DNA from 4 places in the Priestia sp. 3CA3 genome. Region 1 is predicted to be linked to each of the others. Evidence: predicted binding sites of a transcription regulator. Region 1 holds the regulator's gene; each other region holds the start of a gene.

Region 1 (3,432 bases):
TCGATCGAGCTGTTTACGTCTGCTTTGCGCACGTTTTGTAGTCGATGCGCGGGCGATGTTTCGCTGAATAAAATCATTCAGCTTTGCGACTTCATCTTGCTGCTTTTCGTACTGACGCAACTCTTTTTCATATCGCTCTGCTTTTTGTACAAGGTATTTAGAGTAGTTGCCCGTGTACTTCACCGTTGTTTTTTGTACGACTTCATACACTTGATTTACGACTTTATCAAGGAAGTAACGATCATGTGAAACGATTAAAATAGCTCCTTCATACCCTTGCAGAAACTGTTCCAGCCATGCTAAAGTTTCAATATCTAAGTGGTTGGTAGGCTCATCCAGAATAAGCAAATCAGGCTTTGTTAAAAGCAGTTTTGCAAGAGCCAGGCGCGTTTTTTGTCCACCGCTTAAGGAGGAAATAGGGGTGCTGTAGTCAAAGTTTGAAAAACGGAAACCGTGAAGAATAGATCGTGTATCCGCTTCATATTGATAGCCGCCTAAATCTTTAAACGTTACTTGAAGCTGATCATACTCTTTGGTTAATTTTTCGTATTGAACTGAATCATTAAAAATGTCTGGATCACCCATCTTCGTTTCAAGCGTACGTAATTCTTTTTCCATCTTCTTTAATGGAGCAAAGACAGTCATCATTTCTTCCCATATGGAGAGTGTTGACTCAAGAACTGTATCTTGTCCCATATAATCAATGGAAACACCCTTAGGTTTAATAATTTCTCCGCTGTCATAGGAAAGCTGCTCAGCAATAATTTTTAATAAAGTTGATTTACCAGCACCGTTTCGTCCCACTAGGGCAATGCGGTCTTTTGATTGTACTTCTAACTTTATATTCGATAAAATGGGTTCTGCCCCATAGTATTTTGTAATACCGTTCAATTGTAGAATAATCATTTTTTCACCTCTAGTAGTATATCCATAGTGTATTTTAACATATTTTTAACTACAAGTTCTTCCTACAAGCGTTTGTAATTTGTAGAGGGACAAGGACAAATGATGAAGCGAATGTTTTGATTCATGAAATAAAATGATTTTACCTGCACATTTTATACAGGATACTATGTTAAAATAAGAGATAAGTGCATCTCTGAACTTATCTATGATGGATGTAAAAAAATCCGTCATGACTAACAAACCGATCCTTTGAAGGGCTAATTGCTTCGTTCTACATACCGACTTTAAGGAGTGCTGAATAGACAAAAGCCGTCGAGGTGTGAAGCGGAGTATATATAAAACAAGAGAAAAGAGAGAGAATTGGAAGCGCTACCTCAAAGCGGTTGATGCTTTGTGAAAGGTAATGCAATATGACTTGAAAATGTTAGTAATGACATACATGAACTGAGGGGGTACAACGTGAACACTGAACAATTAAAAATACCACAAGCAACGGCTAAACGATTGCCGCTTTATTATCGTTTTTTGAAAAATTTGCATGCTTCTGGTAAACAGCGTGTGTCGTCAGCGGAGTTAAGTGAGGCAGTGAAAGTGGATTCTGCTACTATTCGTCGGGACTTTTCTTACTTTGGTGCATTAGGAAAAAAGGGATACGGCTACAATGTGAATTATTTACTTACATTTTTCCGTAAAACGTTAGACCAAGATGAAGTAACGAAAGTAGCACTGATTGGCGTAGGGAATCTAGGAACGGCCTTTTTAAATTATAATTTTATTAAAAATAATAACACCAAAATTGAGTGCGCTTTTGATGTGATAGAAGATAAAGTAGGTACGAAAGTAGGCGACGTGCCGGTCTATCATCTTGACCAATTGGAAGATTATATGAGTGATGACATCTCAGTAGCGATTTTAACCGTTCCTGCCACTGTTGCTCAGCAAATTACTGATCGTTTAGTGAGTTGCGGAATTAAAGGAATTTTAAACTTTACTCCTGCACGCTTAAACGTACCGGATGAGATTCGACTCCATCATATTGATCTTGCTGTAGAATTACAGTCGCTCGTCTACTTTTTGAAAAATTATCCTGTTGAATAAGGCGGACTGTGTTACGATTTCCTTAAGTCTAAATTAATAAGGAGAGTGGGAATATGGGGATTGGAGCAGGCAGTTGGATTATTATTGCGATTGTAGCACTGCTTATTTTTGGACCGAAACGGTTACCGGAGCTAGGAAGATCAGTGGGCCAAACGCTTAGAGAGTTTAAGCATGCCGCTAGTGGTGCATCAGAAGATCGTGAAAAAGATAAACAGCGTCAAGTAGATGACAAAGAGTAAAAGGGTGATCATAGTATGACCGAACAAGAAATGTCAATATATGATCATATAGGAGAGCTGCGAAAACGCATTTTAATTGTTTTATTTTTCTTTGTGATTGCCACAATTGGCGGCTTTTTTATAGCGGATAAGGTTATTGTCTATTTACAGCATGCTGATGAGGCAAAGAATTTAACGATGAATGCATTTCGGTTAACAGATCCAGTTAAGATTTATATGCAATTTGCTGTTATTATCGGCTGTGTACTTGCAGCTCCTGTTGCACTGTATCAACTTTGGGCATTTATTAGTCCTGGTTTATATGAAAAAGAGCGTAAGGTAACGCTTGGATATATTCCTGTTTCCATTTTTCTCTTTATCGGCGGTGTCTCTTTTTCTTATTTTGTGTTGTTTCCATTTGTCGTTGATTTTATGACGCGCGTTTCTGATGAGCTGAATGTAAACCAAGTGATTGGCATTAATGAATACTTTTCTTTTTTAATGCAGCTCACACTGCCTTTTGGCTTGTTGTTTCAGCTTCCTGTCGTCGTTATGTTTTTGACGCGTTTAGGAATTATAACGCCTATGTTTTTATCTCAAATTCGAAAATATGCCTATTTCGTACTGCTAGTTATTGCCGCACTTATTACACCACCGGAATTGCTCTCGCACATGATGGTGACAGTGCCGCTCTTAATTTTGTATGAAATCAGCATCATTATTTCCCGCATTTCGTATCGCAAAGTGTTAAAGGCAAGGGCAGAGCAAGAAAGAGAAGATGTTAGTATGTAAAAAAAACCACTGAAACAGTGGTTTTTTTATTTGGATGAATCATCTTGATTTTTATATTGCTGCTGCAATTTTTTAATTTTGTAGTGCAAGATAAAGATGCGAACCGCAAACCTGAAATCGAATGCGGCTACGAGTGCAAATAAGATTGTGGGGAAATTCCAGACGGTTTCCTGGGCATTTTGAATTGCCAAGTAGGTGAATAAAATCCCCATAATAATATAAATAAACCCTCGTGTTAAAGGGATATTCTTCATAAAAACATGCCTCCAAAAATGAACTGCATTTGTTCTGCTTGTTTTTGCATTTCTATAATTTTATCTGCAAAAATAGTTTGAGATAAAATAACGATTGTATTCATCAAAACATGAGCAATAATAGGTACAACAATTAGTCTCGTCCTTGCATAAAGGAATGCAAA
Region 2 (3,432 bases), on a different contig from region 1:
GAATTTCATATTTATCAACAACATCTGCAATTTTTCGTAAATCTTCTGCATTTGTGACGCCTCCGTACATCCGAGGAACCACAGAATACGTGCCGTCTTTTTGAATATTTGCGTGCATGCGTTCATTCACAAATCGTGATTCGCGTTCGTCAACGTATCCGGTTGGATTCACCATACCTAAATAATAGTTTAGCGCCGGACGGCATTTTGAACAGCCTTCTTCATTATTCCACCCAAGTACATTCATCACTTCACGCGTATGCGAAAGGCCTTTTGCTTTAATTTCTTCGACAACTTCATCTCGTGACAGAGTCGTACAGCCGCAAATCGCTTCTTTTTGAACCGCTGCGTCAAAGTCAGCGCCAAGAGTATGCTGAAGCACTTCCGCTACAAGCGGTTTACATCCTCCGCAGGAGCGAGAGGCACTTGTACAAGCTTTGATTTCATCAACCGATGAGCATCCTTGTTTTTGGATTGCTTCCACAATCGTACCTTTGGTTACGCCGTTACAGCCGCAAATAATATCATCGGCGCTCATGCTTGCTACTAAGCTTTCACCCGTGCTACCGCCAGACGGCTGTAAAATCGACACTTTTGCGACATCGGATACATCTTCTTGCTTTTGAATCATTGAAAACAGTCGATTTCCGTCGCTGCTGTCTCCAAAAAGAACGGCTCCTACGATTTGATTGCCTCGCAGAACAAGTTTTTTATAAATACCGTCTTGTTCATCGAACACTTTGATTGCTTTTTTCTCTTCATCTTCCGTGAAGTCTCCTGCCGAAAACACTTCAACACCTGATACTTTTAGCTGCGTGGATAAAACCGATCCTTCATAAGGCACTTTTTCTGCCCCGCAAATCGCTTTTGCTAATGCTTTTCCTTGTTCATACAGAGGTGCCACAAGTCCGTATACCATTCCTCTATGCTCTGCACATTCTCCAACCGCGTAGATGTTTGGAATATCTGTTTGCATATAGTCATTTACAACAATTCCTCGATTTACGTTAAGTCCCGCTGCTTTTGCAAGCTGAACATTTGGCTTAATTCCAACGGCCATCACGACTAAATCAGCGTCTAAAAATGTACCGTCTTTAAAAGATAATCCTTCAACTCGCTCATCGCCGACGATTTCCGCCGTTTGTTTTTCAAGCAAAAACTTCATGCCTTGTTTTTCTAATTCATTTTGAAGCAATTTGCCGGCTGTTGGATCGAGCTGACGTTCCATTAAATACGGAGCTAAATGAATCACAGATACGTCCATCCCCAAATTTAACAGTCCGCGCGCTGCTTCTAATCCAAGCAGTCCGCCTCCAATAACCGCTGCTTTTTTATACTGCTGAGAAGCCTGCAGCATTTCATCCGTATCTTTTATATCGCGAAAAGCCGTAACTCCTTTTTTATCAGACCCTGGAATCGGAAGAATAAAAGGAAGAGAGCCCGTTGCTAAAATTAATTCATCATACGATTCTACTCTGCCGCTGTTTGTCGCTACTTCTTTTTTTACTGAATCGATACTAGTAACCGTTTCGCCCGTATATAATGTAATATTGTTTTCTTGATACCAGTTCCAATCGTTTAACGTAATGTCTTCAACATTCGTATCTCCTTGCAGCACTTTTGATAGTAAAATACGATTATAGTTCGGATGCGACTCGCTTCCGAAAATCGTAATTTCAAACGCTTCGCTTGAAACCTTCAATACTTCTTCAATCGCTCGAACTCCAGCCATTCCATTTCCAATCAATACGAGTTTCTTTTTTTGCATCTTCCATTCCTCCCCTGGCGTCTATACCTGCTTGTTTCAAAGATATATTTCCTATGCATCTTTAAAGATACATTTAAGATATATGAATTTTCTGAATCATTCAACTTATGTGTTAGGTTTTCTAACACATTTATGGTATGTATGCGATTCCATTGCTTTAGCAACAAGCAAAAAAATAAGTGGTCTAATTACGTTTTAATTTGGATCATCCTTTGCATTTTTTGTGATATTTTTCACAACATTAATGTAGCAAGAATAAATAACCCAGGCTATGATAAAAATCACTCCTAAATGTTGATATGCCAAAAATAAAAACCCGAAAAATTCTTTATAAAGAATTTAAAAAAACAAACTGTTCTTTATAGTATTTACTATCTTCCTTTGATTCTTTATAATGAATAAGAAAAAACCTTTATTAAGAACAGAACGGAGAATGAGCATGCCACTCGTAAACATCAAGAAGGTTTGGACCCCTTTAGAGATTTTTGGCTTTAAGCTTTATAAGTGTAGAGATACAAAAAACTACTACTATAAAACGAGAAAAAGCCACAATCTAGCAAAATTATAAAAAAAGCAAGCTCTATTCCAAGAGGAATAGAGCTTGCTTTTTCATTTTCCCGTAAACAAATTTATAACATAATTTCCCCACACTTCATTTCCTTTTTTCGTTAAATTACCGCTGTCTTTATTTATATATTCTCCTAAATGAAACGGCCAAATGAGTGAGTGATTCATATAATACACCCAGTTTGCTTCGGATACTCCCCTGATCGCTTCTACCCCTTCTTCATAGGACTCGGTTTGTGAAATATATGGCTGTGACGGCTGAATCATAAGGGTTTTTTTCAAGTCTTTAAGCTGATGAATCAGCTTGTCTGTATTTTCAAGCGTATCATCTAGCGTAAGGTGCTGGTAGTCATTTTTAAGAGGTGCTTCAAACAGAATAATGTTTGGCTGAAGCTGATTAATTCGATTGGCAATATGTGAGGATAAAAGCTCATCCGTTGTCCCGTTACCATATGAAAGTGTTTTAACCGTAAATACATCACTTCCATATGTAGCTGCTAGCTCTTTTTTTAACTGCTGAGGCCACCCTGCTTCCTTCACGGATGTGGCAATTACAAGAGTCAGAGGTTTTTTATTTGCGATAGATGACTGGATTTGCTTTGTGATAAAGTCTGGAAGATTTTTTGTATAAGCAGATACATCAGAAAACTGTTTTTCTTTATGTACAACAGCCGTGTTTACTTCACTTGCCTGCGCTTCCGTTTGCTCCTGCCAGTGCTGCGTCCCCGCATACATCACCGCCCCGCACAAAATAGCCGCCGCCACATTTATCCCAACCATCGCCTTCATTCAATCTCCCCTTTACCCATTTTTAAAAACTACTATATCCTCTCCACCAAACTTACATTCAATAGAATAAACAAAAGGACCAACACAAAAACACTCCACTGAATTTGCCCAAAAAGGTTCACATATGCGGCAGGCGCAAACCCGCAAGGGAGGGTGACTGCCGCTTAGGTCTAGCAACTCTACCATCACCGCTCTTCCGTGATGGTAGAGTTACTACATCGATAATAGATATAGAAATAATTATAGATTAGTAGAAATTGGAATGGGGGACCTTTCGTACGTAAAATCTCTACAAATACACGTATACT
Region 3 (3,432 bases), on a different contig from region 1:
CCGAATACCATTGGATGGGTAAGGCATGGTGTAGAGGAATTTGAGAAGTCTGGATGCGCTGTGGTGATGTCAAACGGCGAAGACGGCGAAAAGAGAATGTTCGTCGGCGAACACCGAAGGGGACAAACGTGGATCGACTTCACAAATAACCGAGAAGACCAAGTTGTGATTGAAGAAGACGGCTACGGACACTTCCCTGTAAATGGCGGCTCTGTATCCGTTTGGGCTGAAGCATAAAAAAAACAGTGGCCTGCGCCACTGTTTTTTTACCATAGACCTAGCAGTTTCCACCACAAGCCGCCAATTCCAATCCAAATGATAATATGAATAATTGAAATTAAAAAGCCGAGCGACCACCATTTTTGCTGCGTTACATATCCACTACCGAAGAACACCGGTGCCGGTCCACTGCCGTAGTGAGTTAAACAGCCAAATAAATTGCTAAAGAACGCTAAAATTAATGCTGACAGTAACGGAGGCGCACCAGCGGCCACGATGACAGATAAAAATGCTGCGTACATAGCGCTGACGTGAGCCGTGTTACTCGCAAAAAAGTAGTGAGAATAAAAATATGCAATAGCTAGTACAATCAACGCCGTCATCCAAGACATATGACTAACAGTGCCTTTCATCAGATCACTGAACCAAGGAATCATGCCTAGATCATTTAAGAAAGTTGCCATCATAACCAAAACAGCAAACCAGACTAATGTATCCCATGCTCCCTGTTCTTTTTTGATGTCCGACCAGCTTAACACTTGCGTTAAAAGCAGCGCACATAGACCAATAAAAGCAGTTGTTGTTGCATTAATATTTAAATTAGCGCCAAAAATCCACAGCACAAGAAGAAGTAAAAATACGCCAATCATGTACCATTCTTCTTTCTTTAGCGGACCCATTTCATTTAGTTTTTTTGCTGCAATTTCAGATGCTTCCGGCGTTTCTTTTAATTCTGGCGGATACAGCTTATAAATAACGAGCGGAATAACAATTAAACTAATAATTCCAGGTACGATTGCAGCCGCTGCCCATCCAACCCATGAAATAGTCTTTCCTGTAATTTGTTCCGTCATTTTAACAGCAAGAGGATTGGCCGCCATTGCCGTTACGAACATAGCCGATGTAATCATATCTCCTTGAAACGATACTTTTGTTAAGAAAGCACCAACTCTGCGCTCCGTACCGTCTCCAGTTCTCGATCCGTATGTTTCAGATAAAGAACGAATGATTGGAAGAATAATTCCTCCAGCTCGTGCTGTATTAGACGGCATTGCAGGTGATAAAAGTAAATCACTTACGATAAGAGAATACGATAGTCCCAACGTCTTTTTACCGAACAAACGAACAAAGATATAGGCAACCCTTGTTCCTAGACCAGTCTTAATAAAACCTCTAGAAATAAAGAATGCAATAACGATCAACCAAATCGTCGTATTTTGAAAACCGCTGAGCGATTGTTCAAGTGTTAATGTATTAGTTAATACAATAATGGTTAAAGATAAAATAGCTACACTGCCTAATGGCAATGGTTTAATGATAAGACCTACGATAGTAGCCACAAAAATAGCGAATAAGTGCCAAGCCTTCACATCAAGTCCGGACGGAGGTGTAATAAACCATAAAACAAGTCCGATTGCCAGACAAATTAATAAAGGAATAAACTTCACTTCGCCGGCAGGCTTTTTAGTTGTTTCAGCCATAATCTTTCTCCTTTCATGTTTTTAAATATTAATAGTAGTAGTATGCTCTTTCCCCTTCGTACCCAATACTTGTCCCATTTAAAATAAAATAATTGTAAAAATACGTTTTATAAGGATGATATTGTAAATTTGTGAAGTGTTGAGCATAATTCCTTTATTATTTTATCATACATATTGACAATTTTTATCTTTCACCTTCATTTTATTCCCTTCAAAATAGCTTGTAAGCGTTATTTCATCAAAATAAATAAGCTGCATGAGTTCATCATGCAGCCTTGCATTTAACGATTTACCTTTTGAATAAACACGACTTTGAGATAATCACCTGACTTAAATTCTTTTATTGTTTTAAAATCAGCTGGAAGAGAGAACTGCTCCATCATTTTGTAACGTTCCCCTTTTTCGTTAAAAGCTTTTTCAATAAACGAATGAAATTTTTTCATATCAAAATTACTTGCATTCGTCGAAGCTACAATGACACCATTTGGCTTTGTAAGAGCAATGGCTTCTTTTAATAAATCTTTGTAGTCTTTTGCCGCGCTGAACGTATGCTTTTTCGATTTAGCAAAGCTCGGCGGATCTAGCACCACAAGATCGAACGTCATATTCTTCTTAACCGCATATTTAAAATACTTAAAAACATCTTCCACAATAATGTCCTGTGCTTCGTGATCAATTCCATTTACACTAAATTGCTCAATTGTTTTTGCCAGGCTGCGATTGGCCAAGTCGACACTTGTTGTTTTCGCAGCTCCTCCAAGAGCGGCCGCCACTGAAAATGCGCCTGTATACGAAAACATGTTTAGAACGGTCTTTCCTTTTGCATATTTATCTCGAATCGTTTTACGGACGTCTCGCTGATCTAAAAAGACCCCAACCATCGCTCCGTCATTTAAATAAACGGCAAAACGAATACCATTTTCTCTTACAATTAAAGGGAATTCACCTTTATTTCCTGTGACAAAATCATCTTCTTCAATATACTGCCCTTTTACGTTGAAACGTTTTTTCTGGTACAGCCCTTTAAAGTTAGGCGCAGATTTTAAAGCTTCAATAACGTATTCTTTAAATTGATAAATTCCTTCACTATACCAACTCGTGACGTAATATCCGTCATAATAATCAATGATTAAGCCGCCAATTCCGTCACCTTCACTATTAAATACACGAAAAGCAGTTGTATCTTCAGACGCATAAAAATCGTGACGAGAGGCAATAGCTCGCTGAATTTTTCGTACAAAAAACGCCGCGTCAATTTGTTCACTTTTCTTCTTCGTCAGAATCCATCCGTAGCCTTTGTTTTGTTTTCCATAATAGCCTTTGGCTAAGAATTGATTCTTTGGAGTGACTAAGTTAATAATAACGCCTTCTTCTTGCAGTTTATGACCATCAACAAGCGCATCTTTTTCAATGAGTGGATAACCTTTATTCACTTTTTTAATAAAAGCTTCTTTGGCTATAACTTGTACTTCTTTTCTCATGTGTACACCCTATCTATTTAATTTAGTTCATTCTAGTTTTATCCATTTTACGAGAATAATCTACATTTATCTTAACATAGATAACCGGTAATGTTTCCAGTTACAAAATAGAAAAGCAGAGGATGCCTTGAAGCACCCTCTGCTTGATATGAATGAAAAATGAAATGTATGTTTTATGTTTTAAGATAAAAAATTATGAGCACTCTTGTCCAGTATATGCATCGAACTTAAGCGTCTGCTGCTTGCTTCCG
Region 4 (3,432 bases), on a different contig from region 1:
TGATAAGTATGAAAAGGTAAATGATGGGCTTCAATTGTTTCTCCAGGAACAGACACAATCATATTCTCCACCATATTTCGAAGCTCTCTTACATTTCCTGGCCATTGGTAAGCTTCTAATACTTGCTTCGCTTTATTTGATATGCGCTTTTGGACGTAATACAAGCTGCAAAAGTAGGAAACATAATGATCAACCAGTAAACTGATATCCTCTTTACGTTGAGATAGAGGCGGAAGGCTGATTTCGACTACCTTTAAACGGTAATATAAATCTTCACGAAACCTCCCCTTTTTAATAAGCTCTCCTAGATGTTGATTTGTTGCCGAAATGATTCGTATATCGATACTTTTTGTTTTAGTTCCTCCAATTTTCTGTACCTGCTTTTCCTGTAACACTCGAAGCAGTTTCACTTGCAAGGAAATCGGCATTTCACCAATTTCATCAAGCATCAAGGTTCCGCCATCAGCGAGTTCTAACAGTCCTATTTTCCCTTCTGTTCGAGCGCCAGTAAAAGCTCCCTTTTCATAGCCGAACAACTCCGATTCTAGCAACGGCTCAGGAATGGCTCCGCAGTTCACTTTAATAAATGGCTGATTGTTTCTATCGCTTAAATCGTGAATAAGGTTAGCGACTACTTCTTTTCCGGATCCTGAGGGACCTGATAGAAGAATACTTGTAGGAAACGGAGCTACTTGTTTGGCTTGCTGATAAACCAAGTTCACCCTATTGCTTTGAAACACTAGGGGCTGTTCCGACCCATTCACGTTTACAGCGTATTTATTTGCATTCATATGCGAAAACTCTTGTACCTTTAAAAGCTCTTTTTTAACTGCGTTTAACTGTGTAATATCCTGTACAGTGGTCACAACGAGCTCTATTTCACCTTGTTTGTTAAACACTGGATTTCCTGTTACCATAACGTCTCTTTCGCTTGAAATGGTTTGCATAATAGAGCGCTGCTGTTTTTCTACTAACACAAGTAGGGAAACAGATTGATCAATATATCCTTCATCGATAACGGTTTGCATATGCTTTCCTAATACGTCTCGTTTATTTGTTCCTGTGATTTTTTCATAAGCTTCATTTACATATATCGTTATTCCCTTTTTATTTACTACATATATTCCGTCCGTAGAGAATTCAATGATGGCCTGTAACGTTTCGTTCGTCAAATCTTTTTTCCCTTTAAAAGAAGTCATTGTTTTGCATTCCTTTCTTATGGTGAATTTCCGCCAACATATGGTGAAACTTTTCACCACTAACCATTCAATGCACAATAGCCTTTTTCCTTCTAAAAGCGGTGAATTTTTTCAGCACTTGGTTATAAGAACCAAGGAAAACTGCGCTAATATTTACTTTTCAAATACTGGCATAAAAATTGCAGTCTAGTATGTTGAAAGAATAGGAAAGAGTCTATCCATTTTAAAAAGGATTATTCTCTCCAGCATATAGGGTAAATGTAGTATAAAGTCATTTTGAAAACGCAAACAAAAATTCAACTACGTTTAGGAGGCTATTATATGTGTAATATTATCAAACCTAACCCAAAGCTTTATGTGATGGACAACGGCTCGATGCAAATGGATAAAAACTGGATGCTTGCAATGCATAACCCAGCAACTGTTAAGAACCCTCATGCACCTACGGAATTTGTAGAGTTTCCAATTTATACTGTATTAATTGATCATCCTGAAGGGAAAATTCTGTTTGATACAGCCTGCAACCCTGAATCAATGGGACCACAAGGGCGTTGGACTGAAGCAACTCAACAAATGTTTCCTTACTCCGCTACAGAAGAATGTTATTTACCAAATCGATTAGAACAATTAGGGGTTGACCCTAAAGAAATTAAATTTGTTGTTGCCTCCCACCTTCATCTTGATCATGCCGGCTGCTTAGAATTGTTCACTAACGCCACTGTTATCGTTCATGAAGATGAGTTAAACGGCACTCTTCAGTCTTATGCACGCAATCAAAAAGAAGGTGCTTACATTTGGGCTGACATTGATGCCTGGATAAAAAATGACCTTCGTTGGAAAACGATTAAACGAAACGAAGATACCATCAAACTGGCAGAAGGAATTAATGTCTTGAATTTTGGAAGCGGACATGCTTGGGGTATGCTTGGTCTTCATGTTCATTTGCCTGAAACAGGTGGCATTATCTTAGCATCCGATACAATCTATACAGCTGAGAGCTATGGTCCTCCTGTTAAACCACCCGGTATTATCTACGACTCTCTTGGATATGCAAACACGGTTGAACGTATACGCCGTTTAGCCTATGAAACTAATTCGCAAGTTTGGTTTGGTCACGATGCAAATCAATTTCAGCAGTTCCGCAAATCTACTGAAGGTTATTACGAATGAAATCAAGCAGCTGCTTGATATAAAAAAATTTTCTATAAATCGGAGGGCAAACAAATGACCATTTCAAAACTAGTTTTCACCCCTCTCAGCTACACAGGATGGGGATCACTTCAGCAACTGCTTCCCGAAGTAAAAAAATATGACCCTGCTCATATTTTAATCGTCACAGATCCCGTGTTAAAAGACATTGGACTTGTAGATAAAGTGAGTGCTCCTCTTATCCAAAATGGATACGAAGTAGATGTATATGCAGATACGGCACCAGAGCCGCCCTTAGCGCTTGGTGAAAAACTCGTATCTTACGCAAAAAGCCGAAAATTTGATTTAGTCATTGGAGTTGGCGGCGGCAGCGCATTAGATTTAGCAAAACTTACGGCCGTTTTAGCCGTTCACGACGGAGCTGTAGAAGAATACTTGAACTTAACTGGCACAAAACAAATTACGGAAAAAGGGCTTCCAAAAATTTTAATTCCCACCACTTCCGGCACGGGCTCAGAAGTAACAAATATTTCTGTATTATCTCTTGAAAGCACCAAAGATGTTGTGACCCACGACTATTTGCTTGCAGACGCTGCAATTGTAGATCCCGAGCTTACCCTAAGCGTACCTTCTAAAGTAACCGCGGCTACAGGAATTGATGCATTAACTCATGCTGTTGAAGCTTATGTATCGGTAAATGCAAACCCAGTAACAGACGCCTTAGCACTAAAGGCTATACGCATGATTAGCTCTTCTTTACGAACAGCTGTAGAAAATGGCGAAGATAAAGTTGCTCGAACTCAGATGAGCTACGGAAGCTATTTAGCGGGACTTGCTTTCTTTAACGCAGGTGTAGCCGGTGTTCATGCGCTTGCTTATCCCTTAGGTGGACAGTTTCATATTTCACACGGTGAATCAAACGCCGTACTGCTTCCATATGTGATGGGTTACATACGCAGCAGCTGCGTAGCAAAGATGCGTGATATTTTTGAAGCACTGGGCGGAAACCCTAGCTCTTTATCAGAAGAAAAAGCTTCTTATCAGTGTGTGAAACAGCTGGAGTCACTTGTTAAAGACGTTGGAA

What was found. The regulator Rex, encoded in region 1, represses fermentation and respiration genes when NADH is low (regulators of the CRP and FNR family bind a similar motif). The targets are predictions, from matches to a motif close to TTGTGAAATATTTCACAA.
Region 2: nirB (nitrite reductase large subunit NirB) is a predicted target of Rex. The motif match lies at 1,990-2,007, and genes of this name have one in related genera.
Region 3: AC1VNJ_RS20075 (anion permease) is a predicted target of Rex. The motif match lies at 1,830-1,847, and genes of this name have one in related genera.
Region 4: ahlS (AhlS family quorum-quenching N-acyl homoserine lactonase) is a predicted target of Rex. The motif match lies at 1,241-1,258, and genes of this name have one in related genera.

Annotation. Positions count from the first base shown of each region.
Region 1 covers NZ_JBXENJ010000025.1:4,505-7,936, forward strand. The annotation lists gene AC1VNJ_RS26275 (ABC-F family ATP-binding cassette domain-containing protein) at 1-906, opposite strand, end outside; gene AC1VNJ_RS26280 (redox-sensing transcriptional repressor Rex) at 1,366-2,004, shown strand; gene tatA (twin-arginine translocase TatA/TatE family subunit) at 2,058-2,243, shown strand; gene tatC (twin-arginine translocase subunit TatC) at 2,259-3,014, shown strand; gene AC1VNJ_RS26295 (YdiK family protein) at 3,041-3,268, opposite strand; gene AC1VNJ_RS26300 (CPBP family intramembrane glutamic endopeptidase) at 3,265-3,432, opposite strand, start outside.
Region 2 covers NZ_JBXENJ010000005.1:78,966-82,397, reverse strand. The annotation lists gene nirB (nitrite reductase large subunit NirB) at 1-1,768, opposite strand, end outside; gene AC1VNJ_RS14565 (SGNH/GDSL hydrolase family protein) at 2,378-3,124, opposite strand.
Region 3 covers NZ_JBXENJ010000007.1:319,545-322,976, forward strand. The annotation lists gene AC1VNJ_RS20070 (alpha-amylase) at 1-237, shown strand, start outside; gene AC1VNJ_RS20075 (anion permease) at 267-1,700, opposite strand; gene AC1VNJ_RS20080 (class I SAM-dependent rRNA methyltransferase) at 1,982-3,181, opposite strand; gene AC1VNJ_RS20085 (PepSY domain-containing protein) at 3,375-3,432, opposite strand, start outside.
Region 4 covers NZ_JBXENJ010000002.1:42,429-45,860, forward strand. The annotation lists gene AC1VNJ_RS04995 (sigma-54 interaction domain-containing protein) at 1-1,199, opposite strand, end outside; gene ahlS (AhlS family quorum-quenching N-acyl homoserine lactonase) at 1,521-2,369, shown strand; gene AC1VNJ_RS05005 (iron-containing alcohol dehydrogenase) at 2,424-3,432, shown strand, end outside.